Regions from separate parts of the Arthrobacter sp. efr-133-TYG-104 genome, predicted to be linked through region 1. Evidence: predicted binding sites of a transcription regulator. Region 1 holds the regulator's gene; the other holds the start of a gene.
What was found. Region 1 encodes LexA, which represses DNA repair genes until DNA is damaged. Its sites were predicted from a motif close to TCGAACANNTGTTCGA; they were not measured.
Positions count from the first base shown of each region.

Region 2: ruvA (Holliday junction branch migration protein RuvA) is a predicted target of LexA. The motif match lies at 7,760-7,775, and genes of this name have one in related genera.

Region 1 covers NZ_JARVTA010000018.1:97,954-108,952, reverse strand. The annotation lists gene QRN04_RS13970 (histidinol-phosphate transaminase) at 1-856, opposite strand, end outside; gene QRN04_RS13965 (LysM peptidoglycan-binding domain-containing protein) at 961-1,293, opposite strand; gene lexA (transcriptional repressor LexA) at 1,727-2,473, shown strand; gene QRN04_RS13955 (ATP-dependent DNA helicase) at 2,503-4,566, opposite strand; gene hflX (GTPase HflX) at 4,559-6,121, opposite strand; gene QRN04_RS13945 (class I SAM-dependent methyltransferase) at 6,659-7,282, shown strand; gene dapF (diaminopimelate epimerase) at 7,254-8,222, opposite strand; gene miaA (tRNA (adenosine(37)-N6)-dimethylallyltransferase MiaA) at 8,291-9,211, opposite strand; gene miaB (tRNA (N6-isopentenyl adenosine(37)-C2)-methylthiotransferase MiaB) at 9,230-10,762, opposite strand; gene QRN04_RS13925 (regulatory protein RecX) at 10,762-10,999, opposite strand, start outside.
Region 2 covers NZ_JARVTA010000002.1:1,674-12,672, reverse strand. The annotation lists gene QRN04_RS02275 (RelA/SpoT family protein) at 1-2,330, opposite strand, end outside; gene secF (protein translocase subunit SecF) at 2,504-3,493, opposite strand; gene secD (protein translocase subunit SecD) at 3,493-5,244, opposite strand; gene yajC (preprotein translocase subunit YajC) at 5,360-5,743, opposite strand; gene ruvB (Holliday junction branch migration DNA helicase RuvB) at 5,933-7,009, opposite strand; gene ruvA (Holliday junction branch migration protein RuvA) at 7,002-7,652, opposite strand; gene ruvC (crossover junction endodeoxyribonuclease RuvC) at 7,800-8,375, opposite strand; gene QRN04_RS02240 (YebC/PmpR family DNA-binding transcriptional regulator) at 8,444-9,199, opposite strand; gene pdxT (pyridoxal 5'-phosphate synthase glutaminase subunit PdxT) at 9,203-9,904, opposite strand; gene QRN04_RS02230 (Mur ligase family protein) at 9,994-10,999, shown strand, end outside.

The DNA of each region.
Region 1 (10,999 bases):
TGTCTTCAACGTCAGCCATCAAGGCCTCACGGTGGTTCAGCGCGGCCAGGGCAGTCGCCTGGGTGATCGCGGACAAGTGGTACGGGAGCCTGACGAGCCGAATCGCGTCGGTGACCTCCGGTGCGGCTGCCATGTAACCGAGACGGGCGCCAGCCAAGGCGAACGCCTTGCTCATGGTTCGGGAAACGATCAACCGCTCGCGGCCTGGCAGCAAGGTCAGGGCACTGGGCGTGTTGTCGTGCGCAAACTCGTGGTAGGCCTCGTCAACGATCACTATGGCCTGGCTTGCTTCACCGGCGTTGTACACGGCCTCGACGACGTCGAGAGTAAGCCCGGTCCCCGTGGGGTTGTTGGGAGAGCAGAGAAAAACAATGTTCGCGGCGGTGTCGCGTACTTGCGCCGCGGCAGAGGCCGCATCCAAGCCGTAGTCCGCCGCGCGGAAACCGCGGACGTATTCGGTGTCAGTGCCGCTGGCCAGCAGCGGATACATGGAGTACGTGGGCGGGAAACCCAGAGCCTTGCGGCCAGGACCGCCGAAGGCCTGGAGGACTTGTTGCAGTACTTCATTTGAGCCATTGGCCGCCCAGATGTTCTCCGGAGCGAGCCCGTGACCGAGATATTCCGCCAAGGCCTGGCGCAGCTCCGTGAACTCCCTGTCGGGGTAGCGGTTGAGTCCAGTGGCCGCGGCTGCGACCGCCTCCGTAATGGCTGCCTGGACATCCACCGGCACGCCATGGGTGTTCTCATTGACATTGAGTAGAACAGGCACATCCAGCTGCGGCGCCCCGTAAGGGCTCAGTCCACGCAGGTTGGTCCGGAGGGGAAGTCGGTCGAGTCGCTCAAGCTTGTCACTCACAGTTTCCAGTTTAAGGGCCTCCGTGGATGGGTGCGTAACTGTGACCCCTTGGACCGCGCGACGGGTATGCCCGGACACTTGCCAGATTCCCTGGGCACGGCCCTCTAGCCGGCTGGAACGAACAACTTCTGGCCGGGATGGATGCTGCCGCCGCTGAGGTCATTTAGCTGGATGATCTCGGCAATGACATCCCTGGGATCCCGGCCGGGCGCGGCCGCCCCCGCGATGCCCCACAGGGACTCCCCGGGCTGAACCGTGACGGAGATCGCAACCGGTGGACGCAGTTGAGCCTGGGTGTCCGAGGCTTTTGCCGGGGAAGTGACGAAGCCAAGAAGGGTGATCAACGCGGCCACCAGCAGCATTGCGGGGATGCCGAAGAAGACGATCCGCCCCCTGCGCGTCAGGCGAAGCCGCGTGGACTTCGATTTCACGTCCATGACTGGTGCCGACTGCGCAACTGCAAGTGCAGGCGCTGGCCCTCCGAGAAGACCCTCAAGCGTTGATATTGCAGACATGAGCTTTGCCCTTCTGAGCGATTGCCGTGCCCCGGTGTCCGATGCGCGGCGGTCAATTCCGTATGCTCTCCCGACGCCACCCGAACCGTTCGAACACTTTCTTCGAACATCGGCACGGTTTGCGGTGTTGTTAGAACACATATTCGAACCTTGCTAAGACCTTTTTAGCACTTATCAACGAACGGTGTCGAGACTCGCTAGAACAAATGTTTGATAAAGGTCCGTGCCTGCCCTACGTTTGATGGAAGAAGCAGCCACTGTTTCAGTGAACCAACAGGGTCTGACATTTTTTAGGCCCGGCATCATCGGCGCGGTCCGTATCGCGCCCGGTCCGGACGGAAAGGCATTGGCAAACATGGCAGCGAAAGCCACAGGAGGTAGCGCTCCCCTGCGTAGCCAACAGCCTCAAAAGAGCCCCAAGAGCCTGACGGTCCGGCAGAAGAAGATCCTCGAGACCATCCAGCGCTCGGTCAATGACAATGGATATCCGCCCAGCATGCGTGAGATCGGGGATACGGTGGGCCTTGCGAGCCTTTCCAGCGTGACCCACCAGCTGACCCAGCTGGAGAAGCTGGGCTACCTTCGCAGGGACCCCAAGCGCCCTCGGGCAATGGAAGTCCTGATGCCCTTGACCCTCGACGGCGGCGGGCCCATTCCCGGGGTTGAGGAACCTGCCCGCCTTCGGAGTGCCGGTGGGCTCGCGGTCACCGAACTGGCCAGCGCCAGCGACACAGCCATGGTGCCGTTGGTAGGCCGCATCGCAGCCGGTGGGCCGATCCTGGCCGATCAGACAGTGGAAGATGTCCTTCCCCTGCCACGACAGCTCGTGGGACACGGCGAACTGTTCATGCTCAAGGTTGCCGGAGATTCAATGATCGACGCCGCCATCTGCGACGGTGACTGGGTGGTGGTGCGACGGCAAAACGACGCCATCAACGGCGACATCGTCGCTGCCCTCTTGGATGACGAAGCAACCGTGAAGACGTTCCGCCAACGGGACGGCCACACGTGGTTGCTGCCACAAAACACCCAATATGAGCCCATCCTCGGTGATCAGGCCACCATTATGGGCAAGGTCGTCTCGGTACTGCGTTCCCTGTAGGCGCAGTTCCCTCTAGGCGCAGTTCCTACTCAGGCGCTCTTCCTACTCAGGCGCTCCAGTACACCCCTTACCACCGTTCGGTCCACCGTGGGCCAGAACGGCGGCAGTGCTGCCCGCAGGAACGCCCCGTAGCGTTCTGTCGAAAGCCTGGGATCCAAGACCGCCACAACTCCCCGGTCCCCTGTGGAGCGGATGAGCCGGCCCGCGCCTTGTGCCAAACGGATGGCCGCGTGTGTCGCCGAGACTGCCATGAAGCCGTTGCCGCCGGATTGTGCGACTGCTCTGGAGCGCGCCGTCATCAACGGGTCGTCCGGGCGGGGGAAAGGAATACGGTCAATCACCACCAGGCGGCAGGAACCTCCCGGAACGTCCACTCCTTGCCACAGAGACATGGTTCCGAACAGGCAAGTGTCCGGCTCGTCGGCGAATTGCTTGACCAGGGCCGCCATTGTGGACTCGCCTTGGCAGAGGATATCCACATCCAGCCGCAGCCGCATGGCATCAGCGGCTTCTTCCGCGGCCCGGCGCGAGGAGAAGAGGCACAAGGCCCCGCCGCCGGAGGCCCGAATCAGGTCCTCCAATTCATCCAAGGCCTCCAAGGAAGTACCGCGGCCTGGCTTCGGCAGGTGTTTCGCCACGTAGAGGACCCCCTGTTTGGGGTAGTCAAAGGGGGAACCGACGTCGATCCCGGTCCAACTCGGCGCGCCGTCGCCCAAGAGGCCCAGCCCGCCGGCCGCAGGTTCGAACGCAGCACCGATTGCCAACGTAGCCGACGTCAGTACTACTGTATGGCCCGTGAACAGGCCTTCCCGGAGCCTTCCCGCGACGCTCAGGGGCGCGATATTGATGAGGGCCGGTGCGGTCTCGTCCGGCTGGGAGTACCCCTGCTGGGGGTCGAAGGTGCTGTTGCGCGAGAACCAGACCACCTCCCGATTCTCCTTGGCGGCGAGCAGCCGTTCGCAGAGTTCCAGGATGAGCATGAGCCGCGAGCGCGCCAGCTGCCTCCCGCCGTCGGCAGAGTTTGATCCCGAGGAATCCGGCTTCGAATCCGAGAGCGCTGCGCGCGTTGCCTCGCGCAACTGGTCCAGGCAATCGAGTTGTTCGTCATCGAGTCCGTTGGGCAGCAGCCCGTTCGGCGCTCCGGCGATCGCCATATCCAATCGATCGGCAGCGGCGTTGAGTGCATCAACGGTGATGGCGGTGTGCTTTCGGGCACTTGAAGCTGCAGCATGGACCATGGCGACTGAGAGCTGGCCCGAGACTGCGCCCGTGACGCGGTCCTGTAGCTCGTGTGCCTCATCCACCACAACGACGTCGTACTCGGGCAGAACAGCGAGGCCCTCGAAGGCGCTGACGGCCAGCATCGCGTGATTCGTCACGACGACGTCGGCCTCCCCAGCGCGGGATCGCGCCAGCTCACTGAAGCACTCCTCAGCCATCGGACACTTCTGTGCCCCCAGGCACTCCATGGACGTGACGGACACCTGGCGCCATGCCCTGTCCGTCACGCCGGGCATGAGCTCATCCCGGTCCCCCGTGGTGGTCTTTTCCGCCCACTCCCGAAGCCGCACCACTTCCTTGCCAAGTTGGGACGAAGGTCCCCCCATGGAGGCGGCGAAGTGCGGGACGCTGGTGTCCTCACCGAGTGAGAACAGTTGGCCCTCGGAGGGCTCCTCGCTGGGAAATCCGCCGTCGAGCTTCTGCAAGCAGACGTAGTTGGCCCGGCCTTTGACCAGCGCAACGTTGACCGGGCGTTCAAGCGCAGGGCTGATCGTTTCCAGCAACCGGGGAAGGTCCCGGCCAACGATCTGCGTCTGCAACGCCAGGGTTGCGGTGGACACCAGTGTCGGTTTGTTGCTGACCATGGAATGGGCGATCAAAGGAATCAGGTAAGCCAAGGACTTACCTGTTCCCGTTCCGGCTTGGACCAGCAAATGCTCACCGGTTTCAATGGCCCGGGCGACGTGCTTGGCCATCTCATGCTGGCCGGCACGGCTTTGACCACCCATGCCGGAGACAGCGCGGTCCAGCAATTCCAGGGTGAACTTCTCCCCCACCGACTCGACGGCGTCCGCCGCGACATTCTCAACCATTACTGACGAATGACTCCAGTTCGGCAGCGAGGCCCTCCCGGACCATCGCCACGACGCGCGTTCCACTTTCTTCATGGTCCAGGCTCAGGATCTCAGCATCGGAACTGTGCAGCTTGCTGATCATCTCGCCGCGCTCGTAAGGAATGAGCATTTCAAGCCGAACACCAGGCCGCGGAATGGACCGGCTGATCTCCTCCAAAAGCTCAGAGATTCCGAGTCCGGTCCGGGTGGACACCACCGCGTGCCGGGGTTCCTTCTGCTTGAGGCGCTCCACCACGAAGGGATCGGCGACATCGACCTTGTTCAGGACAATGATCTCGGGGACCTTGCGTGCGTCCACCTCGCTGAACACGGACCGCACTGCCGCGATCTGCCCCTCGGGGTCCGGGTGCGAAGCATCCACGACGTGCAGGATCAAGTCCGCATCCGCCACTTCCTCCAGGGTGGAGCGGAATGCTTCAATCAGCTGCGTCGGCAACGAACGAACAAACCCGACGGTGTCCGCGAGCGTGTAACCGATGCCGTCCGGTGTTTGCGCCTTGCGAACCGTGGGATCCAGGGTGGCGAACAGCGCGTTTTCCACGAGCACGCCTGCGTCCGTCAGGCGGTTCAGCAGCGACGACTTTCCGGCGTTGGTGTACCCGGCAATCGCTACAGACGGAACAGCATTACGACGGCGGTTGGCCCGCTTTGTCTCACGCGCCGGCTTCATTGCCGCGATTTCACGACGAAGCTTAGCCATCCGGGTCCGGATGCGACGGCGATCGAGTTCGATCTTTGTTTCACCCGGACCACGCGAGCCCATACCTGCACCGGCCCCACCCACTTGGCCACCGGCCTGCCGGGACATCGAGTCACCCCAACCACGCAAGCGCGGGAGAAGATACTCGAGCTGGGCGAGCTCCACCTGTGCCTTACCTTCGCGGCTCTTGGCGTGCTGGGCAAAAATGTCCAAAATCAAGGTGGTCCTATCGACAACCTTGACCTTGACAATGTCCTCGAGGCCACGCCGCTGGGAAGGCGCGAGTTCGGTGTCGACCACCACGGTATCGGCACCTGTGGCGGACACAATGTCCTTGAGTTCCTGCGCTTTGCCCGAACCAAGGAACGTACCCGGGTCAGGCTTCGCCCGGCGCTGCACCAAACCGTCGAGAACCTCGGAACCAGCTGTTTCTGCCAAGGCCGCAAGCTCACGGAGCGAGTTCTCGGCGTCGGCCAGGGTACCTTCGGTCCACAGGCCGGCCAAGACCACGCGTTCAAGGCGCAACTGCCGGTATTCAACCTCGGTGACATCTTCGAGTTCGGTAGAGAGACCCGCGGTGCGGCGCAGGGCGCGCCGCTCGGCCAGGTCTTGCTGGTCGCCGTCGTAAATGCTGTGTTCTTGGTCCAAAGCGGAAATGGCCTGCGCCTTGCCGAAGACGCCCTGGGGGTCCTCACGGCTTGCTGGCTGCTCAGGTGCATCCTTGGAAAGTATCCGGTCGATGACGGCCTGGATTTGTTCAGGACTCATGTCCTGGGCGTCGGAATCGGATCCGGAGTGCTTCTGGGTGGTCATGGTCTCCTTAGACTGTTCGGCTATTCCAGAATAGTGCTGATTGCTGTTCAACGGGGCACTCTTCGCGCTGGGCTGACCTGGCTGGGCCAATGGGCCTCCTGTGTGTTGTCCGCGGCGGGCCGAACACAGGGTTCGGGCGCGCGGCTGCTGGCGGATCAAGATGTGAAGTGTTCCGCAGGAAAGGGTGGCCGGCCGGTCAAAAACGGTTTCCCCGGTGGGATGCTGCACTACGGGCAAAATGCCGGGCATCAGGGGACGTGATTTTCAGGGACTCCCGCATCCAAAATTAATGGTGTGCGGGAGGTTGCCGGACGGACCTTGGACTGCGGAAAGGCCCGGCGTGGGCGGACTTGCGCCGAACGGGACCTGCATCGCTGTGGGACCGGTTGTCTGGGATCATCCGGCAATCATTGCACCGGAAGCTCAAACGGCTACTGAAAATTCAAGATCATGTAGTTAATCTTATCATTCGCGTCAAATCGGGCCCCGGAGGCTGCAGTTTCCCAAGCGGCCCACAGCCAACTAATCTGGCAAATTATGGAGTCTGCTCACTATTTCAGTGCCCAACCGGCCGGACCGTTCACCCGCAAGCCCCTCACCGTGGAACTCGCCGGAGAAACACGGCATCTGCAGACTTCCTCCGGGATCTTCAGCCCTGATGCGGTGGATAAGGGAACACTGATACTGCTTTCCGAGGTCCCGTCTCCGTCCCCGCGTGGGAACCTCTTGGACATCGGCTGCGGCTGGGGTCCTATCGCGCTGACCATGGCATTGAAGGCACCCCACGCCACAGTCCACGCGGTCGACGTAAACGAACGCTGCATCGCCCTGACCAATGAGAACGCTGCCCTGCTCGGTCTGGGCAACGTTACGGCGAGCCTGCCGGACGAAGTGGATCCGGGCATCGAGTTCGATACCATCTGGTCCAACCCGCCGATCCGCATCGGCAAAGATGAACTCCATTCCCTCTTGCTTACGTGGCTGCCGCGACTCGCACCGGGCGGAAACGCCTGGCTCGTGGTTCAGAAGAACCTGGGCGCCGACTCACTGCAACGGTGGCTCGCTTCGGAACTGGATGAGAGTTTCACGGTTTCGCGTGAAAGTACGTCAAAATCTTTCAGGATCCTTCGGGTCAGGAAAGCGTCCCAGAAGCAACTATGACGGCGGGGCCGCTCAGTTCCACGTGCTCCTGCCCGCCAGCACCGGGGAAGAACTTGACGCCCACCACCCCGCCGGGGACCTTCACATGCCAGTCGTTGGGCGCGGTAGGGCCAGCCCAATGACGGATGGCAACGGCCGCGGCGCAGGCGCCCGTGCCACAGGATTGGGTCTCGCCCACTCCGCGTTCGTGGACACGCATGGTGATGGTTCCGACGCCGTCCTCCACCAAAGGCTCAGCGGGCACCACAAATTCCACGTTCGTTCCGTTGACTGGCTTGGGCTCCACCACCGGTGCCTTGAAAAGTTGCGTTGCGGACAGCTCGGCCAACTCGGCCAGCGCCACTACGGTGTGGGGGTTGCCCATACTCACGGACAGGCCCGGACGTGCAACTTCCAGCCCCTCGGCGCTGACAAGGGCGTCCATGGCTTTACTGGTGGCCTCACGGGGAAAGATGAACTCCCACGGGCCCATATCCACTGCATACCCGGTGGTTGTCCGCACTACCTTCTTCACGCCACCGCGTGTACCGATGGTCAGGGTTTGTCCCTGCCCCAGATCCACCAAGCCCTCAGTGATGAGGAATTGCACGAAGACGCGGACACCGTTGCCGCACATCTCAGACAAGGAACCGTCACCGTTGCGGTAATCCATGAACCACTCCGCGGCCGGGTCCTGCTCCAGCAATGCCCTGCCCTCGGGAAGGAAACGTGACGGAACGGCGCGAATGAGGCCGTCGCCACCAACGCCCACATGGCGATCGCACAACAATGCCACCTGCTCCGGCGTCACCTCGTGTGCGTCTCCAGGGTCCGCGATGAGGACAAAGTCGTTGCCAGTTCCATGCCCCTTTGAGAACGCCAGTCCCGCGAGGCCGGCGAGTGGCGTGGAGTCGCCTACAGCTGCTGGCTGCTGGGCGGGAAAGGTGGTGGTTTCATCCATGGAACTAGGCTACCTGCCACGGTTGTTTGCCCCGAAATTACCGCCGCCCGAAATTGAATCCGCGGAAGTTAGTCTTGTCCAGCCGCAGCCACGGTTTTGGAGACGAGGTCCGGATCCTGCCAATCAAACCATGCGATGCGGGGATCGGCCCGAAACCATGTCAGCTGGCGTCGAGCGAATTGCCTGGTGGCAACGATTGTCTCCGAGGCCGCGGCAGCGGCGTCCGCTTCGCCGTCGAGCACTTTCAGGAATTGTGAGTAACCCAAGGCGCGCGATGCCGTCTTCCCCTGCCGCAGTCCCGCGTCGTCCAGCCTCCGCACTTCGTTGAGCAGGCCCGCGTCCACCATGGAGTGCACCCGTAGCGCCAAGCGCTCCCTCAGCACCTCCCGGTCCACCGAGAGGCCGATCTGCAGGGCAGGCTGGAAGTACTGGCGCTGGGGCATGAACGAACTGAACGGACGGCCCGTCAGGGCATGCACCTCAAGGGCTCGGATCACGCGGCGGGCATCGCCGAGCCGGCCCGCCGACACCGGATCGACGTCCTCCAGACGGGTCCGTAGCGCCGCTAGGCCGAGGGCTTCGCACTCCTCTTCCAGCTGCTTCCGGACCGAGGTGTCCGTGCCGGGGAATTCAAGGACGTCCAGGGCTGCGCGTATGTACAACCCGGACCCACCCACCAGGATGGCCCGCTTGCCCCGCGAATGAATCTCGGCAATGGCGGCCCGGCATTGTTCCTGGAAGTCTGCCACGCTGGCTTCCTCAGTAACATCCATGATGTCCAAGAGGTGATGCGGGATGCCTTGCCGCTCGTCAACACTGATCTTTGCCGTACCGATGTCCATGCCGCGGTAGAACTGCAGCGCATCAGCGTTGATGACCTCACCATCGAGGGCCTGGGCCAGGCTGACGCCGAGATCCGATTTTCCGGAGCCGGTTGGCCCCACTACCGCGACTACAGACCCCGGGTTACGAAAGACGGGACTCGTCATGTGATCTTGGGTCCGTTGCTAGGCGCGACGAGGCGGCAAGGACGGCATGCCCAGCGAAACGCCCGACGACGAGCCGGAAGCTGATCCGGGTGCCGGGACTCCGCAGGAGTCAGCCTGGGCCCGGTCCCACGCGTCACCGGCGCGCGAACGGCGCAAGTGGTAGTCCGCAGCGGTCAAGGGATCCGCGACGAGGTGGAACGCTGCGGCCTCGGTAATGGTCACGGTCACGAAATCACCTGGACGCGGCGCTTCCACCCCTTCCGGCACGGAAAAATGGACCAGCCTCTGGTCCTTGGAGCGGCCGGACAAGCGGTGCGTTTCTTCGGCTTTACGGCCAGCCTGGGAGGTCACGAGGACTTCAACTTTTTGCCCAAGCTGCCTGGCGTTCTCCTCAGCGGCGATTCGGTCCTGGAGCGCCGTCAGTCGCTCGTAACGCTCCTGAACCACCTCTTTGGGAAGTTGTTCCGGCAAGTCAGCAGCGGGTGTGCCGGGCCGCTTGGAGTACTGGAAAGTGAACGCCGAAGCAAACCGCGACTTCTCCACAACGTCCAAGGTGGCTTGGAAGTCTTCCTCGGTTTCGCCCGGAAAGCCCACGATGATGTCGGTGGTGATCGCCGCGCCCGGGATCCGCTCGCGCACCTTGTCCAGAATTCCGAGGAACTTGCTGGAACGGTAAGAGCGCCGCATATCCTTGAGGACCTTGTCGGAGCCCGATTGCAGCGGCATGTGCAACTGCGGCATGACATTAGGCGTCTCAGCCATGGCGTCGATGACGTCGTCCGTGAACGCTGCGGGGTGGGGACTGGTGAACCGGACCCGTTCGAGGCCATCGATCTCACCGCAGGCCCGCAGAAGCTTGGAGAACGCCAGGCGGTCTCCGAATTCAACACCGTACGAGTTCACATTTTGACCCAGCAACGTCACTTCCACTGCTCCGTCATCGACGAGTGCCTGAACCTCGGCCAGGATCTCTCCCGGACGTCGATCCTTCTCCTTGCCCCGCAGCGAAGGAACTATGCAGAACGTGCAGGTGTTGTTGCAGCCCACGGAGATCGAGACCCAACCGGAGTAGACAGAGTCCCTCTTGGTAGGCAGCGTGGACGGGAAGACGTCCAGGGATTCGAGAATCTCCAACTGGGCTTCATTGTTGTGGCGGGCCCGGTTGAGCAACGCTGGAAGCGCCCCCACGTTGTGGGTACCGAACACGGCGTCTACCCACGGCGCCTTTTTGACGATGGTCTCCCGGTCCTTCTGGGCCAGGCAGCCGCCAACAGCGATCAGCATCCCGGGATTGGCGGCTTTGACCGGCCGCAGCTGGCCCAGGTTTCCGTAGAGCTTGTTGTCCGCGTTCTCGCGCACAGCGCAAGTATTGAAGACCACGACGTCGGCAACGTCACCCTCTGCCGGTACGTAACCCGCCTCCTCGAGAAGGCCCGCCATGCGCTCTGAATCATGGACGTTCATCTGGCAGCCAAAGGTCCGGACCTGATAAGTCCTGGGGTGGGCCAAAGGAGCAGGGGCAGCTGCTGGGGAGGGAATGGTCAAACTCACTACTCAAGGGTACCGGCTTCCGCCAGTACCTCACCGACGATCCTGAATGCCAACGAAGGTGCATAGCCCTTACGGGCCAGCATGGACGCCAGCCTGCGAGTGTATTTGTCCCATTCGGCGCGGTCTGACAAATCAACGCCGGACCGCAGCTTTCGCTGAACGAGCTCCCGGGCGGCCGATTCCTCATCTTCATCGCTGAGCTGCGACAAAGCTTCCTCTGCCGCCTCCAGGTCGATG
Region 2 (10,999 bases), on a different contig from region 1:
GCATTCAGGACGTGGTGCAGGTACTTGGGATCCCCCATCTCGAACGCGAACTTGGAGATCGCTACCCTGTCACTGGACGTGTGCACGGAAGCTGCGAGGATATTGACGTGGTTCTCTGACAACACACGTGTAACGTCAGAGAGCAGCGACTTCCTGTCCAAAGCCTCCACCTGGATCTCCACGAGGAAGACGCTTGACTGGGTGGGGGCCCACTCAACATCTACGATCCTGTCCGGCTGGTCCCGAAGTCCCGAAACGTTGGTGCAGTCCGTCCTGTGAACGGAAACGCCGGAACCCCGGGTGACAAAGCCGAGGATGGGATCCGGAGGAACGGGCGTGCAGCACCGGGCCAGCTTGACCCACACGTCGCCGACGCCCCGAACGATCACGCCAGAGTCGGAGAACTTGGACTTGGCAACCTGCGTCGGGATACTGACCTCATCGAGGTCCTCGTCCGGGGTTTCATGGCCGCCAAGGTGCTCGACCAGCTTCTCCATGACGGACTGCGGGGACGTGTGCCCGTCTCCGACGCCCGCGTAGAGCCCGGATATATCAACGTAGTGGAAGTCCTCCGCCACGGCTGATAGGGCGTCGTGCGTCATCAGGCGCTGAAGCGGGAGATTCTGCTTCCGCATCGCCCGGGTCAACATGTCCTTGCCCCGGTCGATGGCCTCCTCGCGGCGCTCCTTGGTGAACCATTGCCGGATCTTATTCCTGGCCCGCGCGGATTTGACGAAGTGCTGCCAGTCCTGGCTTGGACCGGCACCTTCGGCCTTTGAGGTGAAAATCTCAACCCAGTCACCATGGTTGAGCTCACTGTTCAACGGGACCAATTTCCCGTTCACCCGGGCTCCGATGGTCCGGTGACCCACCTCGGTGTGCACGGCGTAGGCGAAGTCCACAGGAGTGGAACCGGCCGGCAGGGCCATTACCTCACCCTTGGGAGTGAAGACGAAAACTTCCCGGGCATTTATTTCATACCGCAGGGAGTCCAGGAACTCTCCCGGATCGGAAGTCTCCTGCTGCCAGTCCACCAGCGACCTCAGCCAACCCATATCGCCATCGCGCGGACTTCCGGGTCCGACGGCGGTCCGGTTGGGCTGATCCTTGTACTTCCAATGCGCTGCCACGCCGTATTCGGCCCTGCGGTGCATCTCGTGGGTCCGGATCTGGATCTCTACGGGCTTGCCCCCGGGCCCGATGACGGTAGTGTGCAAGGACTGGTACATGTTGAATTTCGGCATGGCGATGTAGTCCTTGAACCGCCCGGGAAGCGGGTTCCATCGCGAGTGCAACGTGCCCAACGCCGCATAACAGTCACGGACCGAATCCACCAGGACGCGGACGCCCATGAGGTCGTTGATGTCGTCGAAGTCTTTGTCGCGCACGATCATCTTTTGGTAGATCGAGTAGTAGTGCTTAGGGCGCCCGGTGATGGTCGCCTTGATCTTCGCGGTTCGCAGATCGTCCGCTATCTGGTTACGGATGACGCTGAGGCTCTTCTCGCGCTCAGGGGTGCGGTCCCCCACCATGCGCACGATTTCCTCATACACCTTCGGGTACAGGGCAGCGAAAGACAGGTCCTCAAGCTCCCACTTGATGGTGTTCATGCCCAAGCGATGAGCCAAGGGGGCAAAGATTTCCAGGGTCTCGCGGGCCTTGCGGGATGAAGACTCGGCAGAGACAAAACGCCAGGTCCGGGCGTTGTGGAGGCGGTCAGCCAACTTGATCATCAGCACGCGGATGTCCTTGGCCATCGCCACGACCATTTTGCGGACGGTTTCAGACTGCGCCGCCTCGCCGAAACTGACCTTGTCCAACTTGGTGACGCCGTCCACCAGCATGGCAACCTCGGGCCCGAAGTCCCTCGTCAGGTCTGCCAACGTGTAGGGCGTGTCTTCAACGGTGTCATGGAGCAACGCCGCCGCCAAAGTGGTGCCCGTCATCCCAAGTTCAGCGAGGATGGTTGCTACTGCTACCGGGTGGGTGATGTACGGATCGCCGCTCTTGCGCTTCTGGCCCTGATGGCTGCGCTCGGCCACCTCGAACGCCCGTTGAATGAGATCGAAATCTTCCTTGGGGTTATTGGCCCGGACAGTCCGAAGCAATGGCTCCAAAATCGGTGAGTACGGGGCCGAACCGCGGCCGGTGAGGCGGGCAAGGCGGGAGCGAGTGCGCTCGCGCCGGCCGGGAAAAGTAGGGCGGACACCGGGAGTATCCACCGGAACGGCACTGAGGGAGCGCCCAGCTACGCTCGTAGCCGGGCCGGCCACGGCCTTGTTGCCGTCCTCCCCGCCCGAAGGTGGCGCCGACGTCGCACGTTCTTCCACAGAAGTACCCCTCACAAACGATTCAATTCTCCCAGTCTATTCCCGCAACTGAATGCTTCCGCAACCGGAGGGGCACATGACGGGGCGCAGCAGGAGCCTCTACGGTCACACCAAAGAGCCGGCCCTCACTTGCGTGGGGACCGGCTCTGAGGCAAACAGCAAATATTGCCCGACTAAACGGTGGCCTCTGCCCGCCGGTGAGCTACCTTTTTGGCCTGCTTTACCAGGACGGCCTCGCCTTGACGGAGGGCTGCGTAGAGGGGGGCCGCGATGAAAATCGTGGCTGCGGTACCGATAAGGATGCCCACGAACAGAGCCAACGACAGGTCCCTGAGCGTTCCAGCACCCAACAAGCCCGCACCGATAAACAGAATGGCGGCCACAGGCAGCACCGCCACCATCATGGTGTTGATGGAACGGACAAGGGTTTGGTTGACCGCCAGGTTGACCTCCTCGGCGAAGGTCCGCCGCGTGGAAGAAGCAATGCCGGACGTGTTTTCACGGATCTTGTCGAAAACCACCACGGTGTCGTACAGCGAGTAGCTCAGGACGGTCAGGAAGCCGATAATGGCCGACGGCGTCACCTCGAAGTCGCTCAGGGCGTAGACCCCAGCCGTGGTGAACATGGTCACGAGCATGCCCGCCAGTGCTGACAACGACATCTTCCATGTCCGGAAGTACAACGCCATCAGGACGGCGGCCAAGGCCACGAAGACCAGCAGGCCGATGAGCGCCTGCCGCGTCACGTCCTGCCCCCAGGTTGGTCCAACGAAGTTGGATGTCACCTCGTTGTCGGTGACCCCGTAGGCGCTCGTCAGGCCTTCCTTGATGCGGTTGGTCTCGTCGTCAGTCAAGTGATCCGTTTGGATGCGCATGGTGTTGCCCGCTACGTTGGCCACGCGCGGAATTGCGCTCGGGACCACGCTGTGGACGGCTTTCTCGCCGAGGCTCGGGTCAGTGGTTTTGACGTTGGACACGGTGAACTCGGACCCACCACGGAAGTCGATGCCGAGGTTGAATCCACCTTTAAGCACGGGGATCACGATGGACAGCGCAACGATGACGCCCGCGATGATGAACCAGATCCGCCTGGAACCAACAAAGTTGTACGAGCGCTTGCCCGTGTATAGCTCGTTACCGAAGGTTGCGAAGCTCGTCCTCATTACTTCTCCTCCTTGGTGCCGTTGGAAGTGCCAGTCAGCTGGCCCTTCTCGGCAAGGCGCCGTTCGGCGATGGTCATGCGTCGTTCAGCTTCAGCGGAAGCGCCGGCATTCCGTGCGCGCACTACGGTTGGTTTTTCATCCGGTGTCCGGAGGCGGCCTGCGCCGCGGTACAGGGGAATCGCACCGAGTCGGTCAGGGGACAGTCCCGAGAAGCGGTGCCCCTCGGAGAAGAAGCGCGTGCGCGCAAGGACCTGCAGCATCGGATGGGTAAACATGAACACCACGATCAAGTCGGCAACCGCGGTCAGGCCAAGCGTGAACGCGAACCCGCGCACGCTGCCCACAGCCACGAAGTAGAGGACGACGGCGGCCAGGACGTTGACTGCCTTGGAGGCCAGCACAGTCCTCTTGGCGCGCTTCCAACCGTTCTCGACGGCGGAAACCAGCCCGCGGCCTTCGCGAAGCTCATCGCGGATGCGCTCGAAGTAAACGATGAACGAGTCGGCCGTTTGACCGATCGCCACGATGAGTCCGGCAACGCCCGCAAGGGAGAGCCGATAGTTTTCGGTCCAACCCAGCACGGCAATGGCCAGGTAGGTCAGCGCGCCTGCCACCACGAGGGAGGCGATGGTAACGAATCCAAGGGCCCGGTATTGGAACAGCGAGTAGATCACGACCAAGGACAAACCAATGATGCCGGCCAACAGCCCGAGCCGGAGCTGATCCCCACCAAGGGTGGCGGAAATCTGCTCCTGTGACTGGATGTCAAAGCTGATGGGCAACGCGCCGTAGCGCAACTGGTCCGAGAGCGCCTTGGCGGACGCCTGGGTGAAGTTGCCGGTAATTTGCGGCTTCCCGTCAGAAATCACTGCCAGCGCGCGGGGCGCCGAGATGACTTTGTCGTCAAGGACGATGGCGAACTGCGACTTGGGGTCGTTTCCGCCCTGGGCCTGTGATGCGGCATAGAACTGGTTCAAGCGTGTGGTGACGTCCTTGAACTTGGCGGTCGCAGCGGCGTCGAACGTAATGGTTACGCCCCAAGAGTTGGTGACGGAACCCTGGGCACCCTGGACGGGGTCGTACGAGGACGAGGAGATGTCCTGTCCTTTGACCTCCACGGGTCCCAGGATGTACTTGACTGCAGGAGTCTTGTCGGTGGCGGCCTCACACGTCACCAGCGGCTTGGCCGGGTCCGAGGCTTGTGCCTTTTCCGCAGAGGGGTTCACGCAGTCAAGAGCTTCGAATTGCTTGTAAATGTCCGGAGTTACCCAGTTCTGGTCGCTTGCATTCGCCGGAGCCGCTGTGGGCTTAGGCAACTGAGCATCAGGCGTCCGTGAAGCGATCGGGACGGCTGCAGGGTCTCCCGTGAGAATCACCGGGCGGAAATTCATGTTCGCCGATGCTTGAATCAGATCCCGGGTTTCCTTGGAAGGAGTTCCAGGAAGGCTCACGACAACGTTGCGCCCGGACTGGGTGCTGATTTCAGCCTCCGCGACACCCGAACCGTCAACACGCTGCCGGATGATGGCGACGGCTTGGTTGAGTTGGTCCTCATTGATGCCGCTGGAGCCCTCCACCTTGGGGGCGAGGATCATCTGGGTTCCGCCCTCCAAGTCCAAGGCAAGCTTGGGAGCCCAGGTTGCGTGGCCTGTAACCACTCCCCCGGCCAGAACGGCGGTGAGTACAACTAATATTGCTCCAAGCCAAGTCAGCACCTTGCGGGCTGAGTTTTTGGGGCCGGTCCGTGCCATTATCGATCTTCCTGTTATCGCCGGACAGCCGCCGGCGGACACTGACGCGTGTCTGCCGGCGGCTCTCTGCTGCCGTAGAAGTTGTTCTGCGCCTCAGCGGCGCAGAAAACCCTTCTTAGTTGTCCTTCTTGTCCTCTTTGTTGAGCCGCGCGATGGTCTCATCCGGGGTCTCCGCGGTCCTGGGCAGTTCCGTTCCAGTCCAGGTCAAGGAAGAAGCGTCATCCGGAACAACAGGAGCTTCCTCGGGCGTCGCTTCAACCACCTTGGTGACGGCTTGACGGTGAACAGTTGCCTCGATACCCGGCGACAGTTCGATAACTACCTTGTTCTCAGCTTCATCGATGGAAACGATGCGCCCGAAGAGACCGAAGCTGGTCATGATGTCCACGCCAGGGGCGAACTTGGACTGCATCGCGGCCTGCTGCTGCTGGGTCTTCTTGTTGCGGCGGAACATCATGAAGACAAAGAGTCCAAGCATGACGAACAGCAATATGGTCATTGGATCCACAGGGAAGTTCCGTTCTGTACTTACGTTTTGGTTCACGGCAACGTCCCCGGGAGATCCAGCAGCCGCGGAAGTAAAACCCCCGGAAAGCGTTGCGCCTCACCTGCAAGGGGGCACATGGATCAAGGACTCGAACGTGCCGAGCGTCATACCAGTCTAGGGGGAAAACCTGAACACCGCGTGTTAACCGGCTGTATCCATGGTTTCGGCGTGGTTTTGGTCCTCATCGAACAGCGCCAAAGTCTCCTGCCCGAAAACCCCTGCGGGCACTGCATAGCCCAGATGGGTCCACGCGGCGGCCATGGCGATGCGGCCCCGCGGTGTTCTTCCCAACAGTCCTTCGCGGACCAGGAAGGGCTCAGCCACCGTTTCAACCGTTTCCGGTTCCTCCCCCACAGCAATAGCGAGCGTGGACAAGCCGACGGGACCTCCATTGAACTTGGTGATCAAGGCCTCGAGGACTGACCTGTCCAAGCGGTCCAAGCCCCGCGCGTCGACCTCATACATGTCCAAAGCCGCCGACGCCGAACGGGCGTCAATTTGCTCGATTCCATGGACAAGTGCCCAGTCGCGGACGCGTCGAAGCAGCCTGTTCGCAATTCGGGGCGTACCACGGGACCTGCCGGCGATCTCCGTGAAGCCCGCCGAGTTGACCTTGAGGTCCAATAGGCCAGCCGAGCGACGGAGGACCAGCTCAAGTTCATCAACGGAGTAGAACTCCAGATGGCCCGTAAACCCGAAGCGGTCGCGCAGCGGACCGGGAAGGAGGCCGGCTCGCGTAGTCGCCCCGACCAAAGTGAAGGGCGGCAGGTCCAGTGGGATCGCCGTGGCGCCGGCACCTTTGCCGACCACGATGTCCACACGGAAGTCTTCCATGGCCATGTACAACATTTCTTCGGCCGGGCGGGACATCCGGTGGATCTCGTCCAGGAACAGGACTTCGCCTTCAGTCAAGGAGGAGAGAATCGCTGCTAGATCGCCGGCGTGCTGGATGGCGGGACCGCTGCTGATCCTGAGAGGAGCATTCATTTCCGCGGCGATGATCATGGCCAAGGTGGTTTTGCCGAGGCCCGGGGGGCCTGACATCAGGACGTGATCCGCGCTGCGGCCGCGCATGCGCGAGGCCTCCAGTACCAAGGCGAGCTGTTTGCGGACCCTGTGCTGGCCCACAAAGTCGTGGAGGTTTTTGGGCCGGAGGGCGGCCTCAATGATCCGCTCTTCGGGCTCTTCACCCCCTGTGACCAATGACTGCTCAGCCACGGCTGCCTACGCGGTTGCCAGCACGGGCCCCGTCTTGACCCAGCCAACGGAGTGTGGCGCGGAGGATTTGCGCGACGTTGCCAGCTGCGGCCAGTTCCGGCGAATCGACCATGGCCTTGTCCACGCTGCCGGTCGCGTCCTTTTCCGACCATCCCAGGCTGGTCAGTGCGGCGACCACTTGGGGCTTCCACTCTGCGCTCGGAGCCAGTGCGGGCGCCTTGCTGTCGCCTGCCCCCGTCCCAAGGGGTACCAACTTTCCGGCAAGTTCCAGGACGATGCGCCCGGCAACTTTGGGACCGATGCCCGGCACCTTGGTGAAAGTCTTCCCGTCCCCGGTGTGGGCGGCCACCCGGATGGCTTCGGGTTCGTGCACAGCGAGAACGGCCAACGCCAGCCTGGGTCCCACTCCGCTGACACTGAGGAGGACGTCAAAGACTTCCCGCTCGTCCTCGTCGGCGAATCCAAACAACGTCAGGGAATCCTCCCGGACGATCATTGAGGTGAACAGCTTTGCTTCCGCACCTACCGTGAGGTGGCTCAAGGTCTGCGGCGTGGCGAAGACGCTCATCCCGACCCCGTTGAGGTCAATAACGGCGCTCGACAAGCCAACATGGGCCACGATCCCGCGAAGAAAACTGATCAAGACCCAGCCCCTGACGGTTGGCCCGCTCCGTTGCTTTGCATTGCCATTCACATTCTCCTGCACGTTGCTGCCGAGGCCAGAGTCAGACCCCAGCCAAAGCCGCCTATCCGAACATATCTACGAATACCCTAGCAACATCGTCAGCGATCAACGCGCACGGCGCGCTTTCGCCTCGGCGTCGGCCCATGCTTTTTGCGCGGGAGTCAGCGAACCGTTGCCCGCACCGCCGTTCGCTGCGAGACCGCTGCCTGCGCGCCACGCGTGCGTGAGGGCCAAGGCGAGGGCGTCAGCGGCATCAGCGGGCTTCGGCGGGGCGTCCAGGCGCAGTATCTTGGTGACGAGCTTGGTAACGGCGTCCTTATTGGCAGTACCGCTTCCGGTTACTGCCGCTTTCACCTCCGATGGCGTGTGCAGGGCCACTGGAATCCCCCGCCTCGCCGCAGCGGCGATAACGACGCCGGAGGCCTGGGCGACGCCCATGACGGTGCTGACGTTCATCTGCGAAAAAACCCGTTCGACGGCGACGACGTCCGGCGTGTGCAAGTCCAGCCACTCGTCGATGGCTTGGGCGATGACCAAGAGCCGTTTGTCCAAAGTGAGCTCCGCGGAGGTGCCAACCACTCCAACGGCGACCATCGTGGCCCGCCGGTTCCGCTCAATGTCGACCACGCCGATGCCGCAACGGGTAAGGCCCGGATCGACTCCCAACACACGAAGAGTCACGTCCGGGCCTTCCTTTTGTCTTCAATTAACAGCACACTGCGGGACGCCACCGCCAGATCCTGAAACGCCTATTCGGCGTCGAGGGCTGCTTGGACTTCCTCGCTGAGATCAGCGTTGCTGTAGACGTTCTGGACGTCGTCCAACTCTTCCAAGGCGTCCACGAGCTTCATGAACTTCTTGGCGCCGTCGACGTCGAGGTCAACCTGCATGGACGGAACGAATTCGGCTTCGTCCGTCTCGTACTCGATCCCTGCGTCCTTCAGGGCGTCCCGAATGGCTTGGAGGTCCGAGGGTTCGGAGTGGATTTCCCAGTTTTCCCCGCTGTCCTTGACTTCCTCGGCCCCGGCTTCCAGCACAGCCATGAGGATGTCGTCCTCGCTCAGGCCGTTCTTGGGCAGCACCACTACGCCCTTGCGGGTGAACAGGTAGCTGACGGAACCGGGATCGGCGATGGTGCCGCCATTACGGGAGATGGCCAAGCGCACTTCCGAGGCCGCACGGTTCTTGTTGTCGGTCAAACATTCGATCAACAGCGCAGAGCCTTGGGGGCCCCTGGCCTCGTACATGATTTCGGTGTAGTCGACCACTTCGCCGGTGAGCCCGGCGCCACGCTTGATGGCGCGGTCGATGTTGTCGTTGGGGACCGAGGTCTTCTTGGCCTTGGTGACAGCCAGTTCCAGGCCCGGGTTGCCGGCGAGGTCGGGACCACCCATGCGGGCAGCAACTTCGATGTTCTTGATCAGTTTCGCGAACGACTTGGCACGCCTGCCGTCAATGATGGCTTTCTTGTGCTTGGTGGTCGCCCATTTGGAGTGGCCTGACATGCTTTACGCTTCTCCTCTGATCATTCGAATAAAGAGTTCATGCACGCGCTTCTCGCCCGTCACTTCCGGGTGGAAGGAGGTTGCCAGCAGGTGGCCCGAACGCACTGCAACAATTCTAGCCAATCCGTGCAAAGTGGCGGTGTGGCGGGCATCGTCAGGCTCCACCTGGGCGAGTACCTCTACTCCAGGCCCGACCCGCTCCACCCAGGGGCCGCGAATAAAGACTGCGTGGACGGGCTCGACTCCGCCGTCACCGGCACTAAAGTCCAGCCCCTTGAAATCCAGGTCGGTTTCGAAGGATTCCCGCTGGCGGCCGAAGGCGTTACGTCGGACGGTGATATCGAGGCCACCGAATGTCTGCTGCGCATTGCCTTCAAGATCCTCGGAAGGATCCGCGATCTCGTTGGCCAACAGGATCATGCCGGCACAGGATCCGTAGACCGGCATGCCTTCGGCAATCTTCTTGCGGAGGGGATCGCGCAGCTCAAAGATGCGGGACAGTTTATCGATAGTGGTGGACTCCCCACCGGGGATGATGATTCCATCGACGTCGTCGAGCTCGGACGGCCGCCTCACGCCTACACCGGTGGCACCCGCAGCCTCAACGGCGTGAATGTGCTCACGGAAATCTCCCTGCAGGGCCAGAACGCCGATCCGGAGTCCTGAACCCACGCGTGAAGAAGCGTCAGAAAGGGTGTTGGTCATTGATCCATCATAGTGCTCCGCGGCTATAGAGCGGCGATGGACCTGGCGTGCGGGACGGACACATTGGGGACTGGGATATATTACAGAGCATGCCTTCCTTCAGCGTCCCCCTCGGCAAGCTGGTCCGCACCTTGTCCCGGCTTCGGGGTGGAGGCTCCGCTTTTCCGGGACTGGTGGTCGAAAAAATAGACCCCGGCTTCATGCAGAGAACCCTCTCCTCGCTCCCCCACGGCGTGGCCGTGGTCAGCGGTACCAACGGCAAGACCACCACCACCAAGATGGTGGTGGAACTCCTCGAAAGCCAAGGCCTCAAAGTCTTCACGAACCGCAGCGGCAGCAACTTCACCCGTGGGGTTGCCGCTTCCCTATTGGGTGAGGTGGACTGGCGCGGCCGGCTCGATGCTGACGTGGCCATTCTTGAGCTGGACGAGGCCCATGCGGTGCACTTCGTCAACAAGGTAGAGCCCCGTTACAGCCTTCTGTTGAACGTCCTCCGAGACCAGTTGGACCGCTTCGGCGAGATCGACAAGACCGCCCGGTTGCTGGAGCACATTGCATCGAAGACAACGGACACGGTTGTCCTGAACCGGGAAGACCCTCGGGTGGCCCGCATCGCCGATACCCTCAACCGGCTCGATGCCGTTCACCACCCGCAGGTCAGGTACTTCGGCCTGGACGAGTCCCTCCGGAGCACCTTCCCCAACGACGACGACATGCGCACCACCGGCATCGGCCCCTCCCCCTCCGGGACTCCAGTTGCTGCCGCCGCCGGTGACCCCGTCGCCTTGCCGGCTGCCGACGTCGTACTGCGCCGCGTGGGCGGTCAGGACGCCGACTTTGAGTTCGACGGCGAAACCGTGACCACCGAGATGAAGCTTCGTGGCGTTTACAACATCTTCAACGCCGCTGCGGCTCTGTCATTGGCGCGTTCCGTGCTCGGCACAGGGCCGGTGGACACCCCCAAACTGGTCAAGGCACTGGCCGAAGTTGCACCTGCTTTTGGGCGGGGCGAAAGCCTGACCGTCGATGGACAGCCGCTCGAGCTGGTTTTGGTTAAAAACCCGAGTGGTTTCAGGCTCGGTTTGAAGTCGTTCC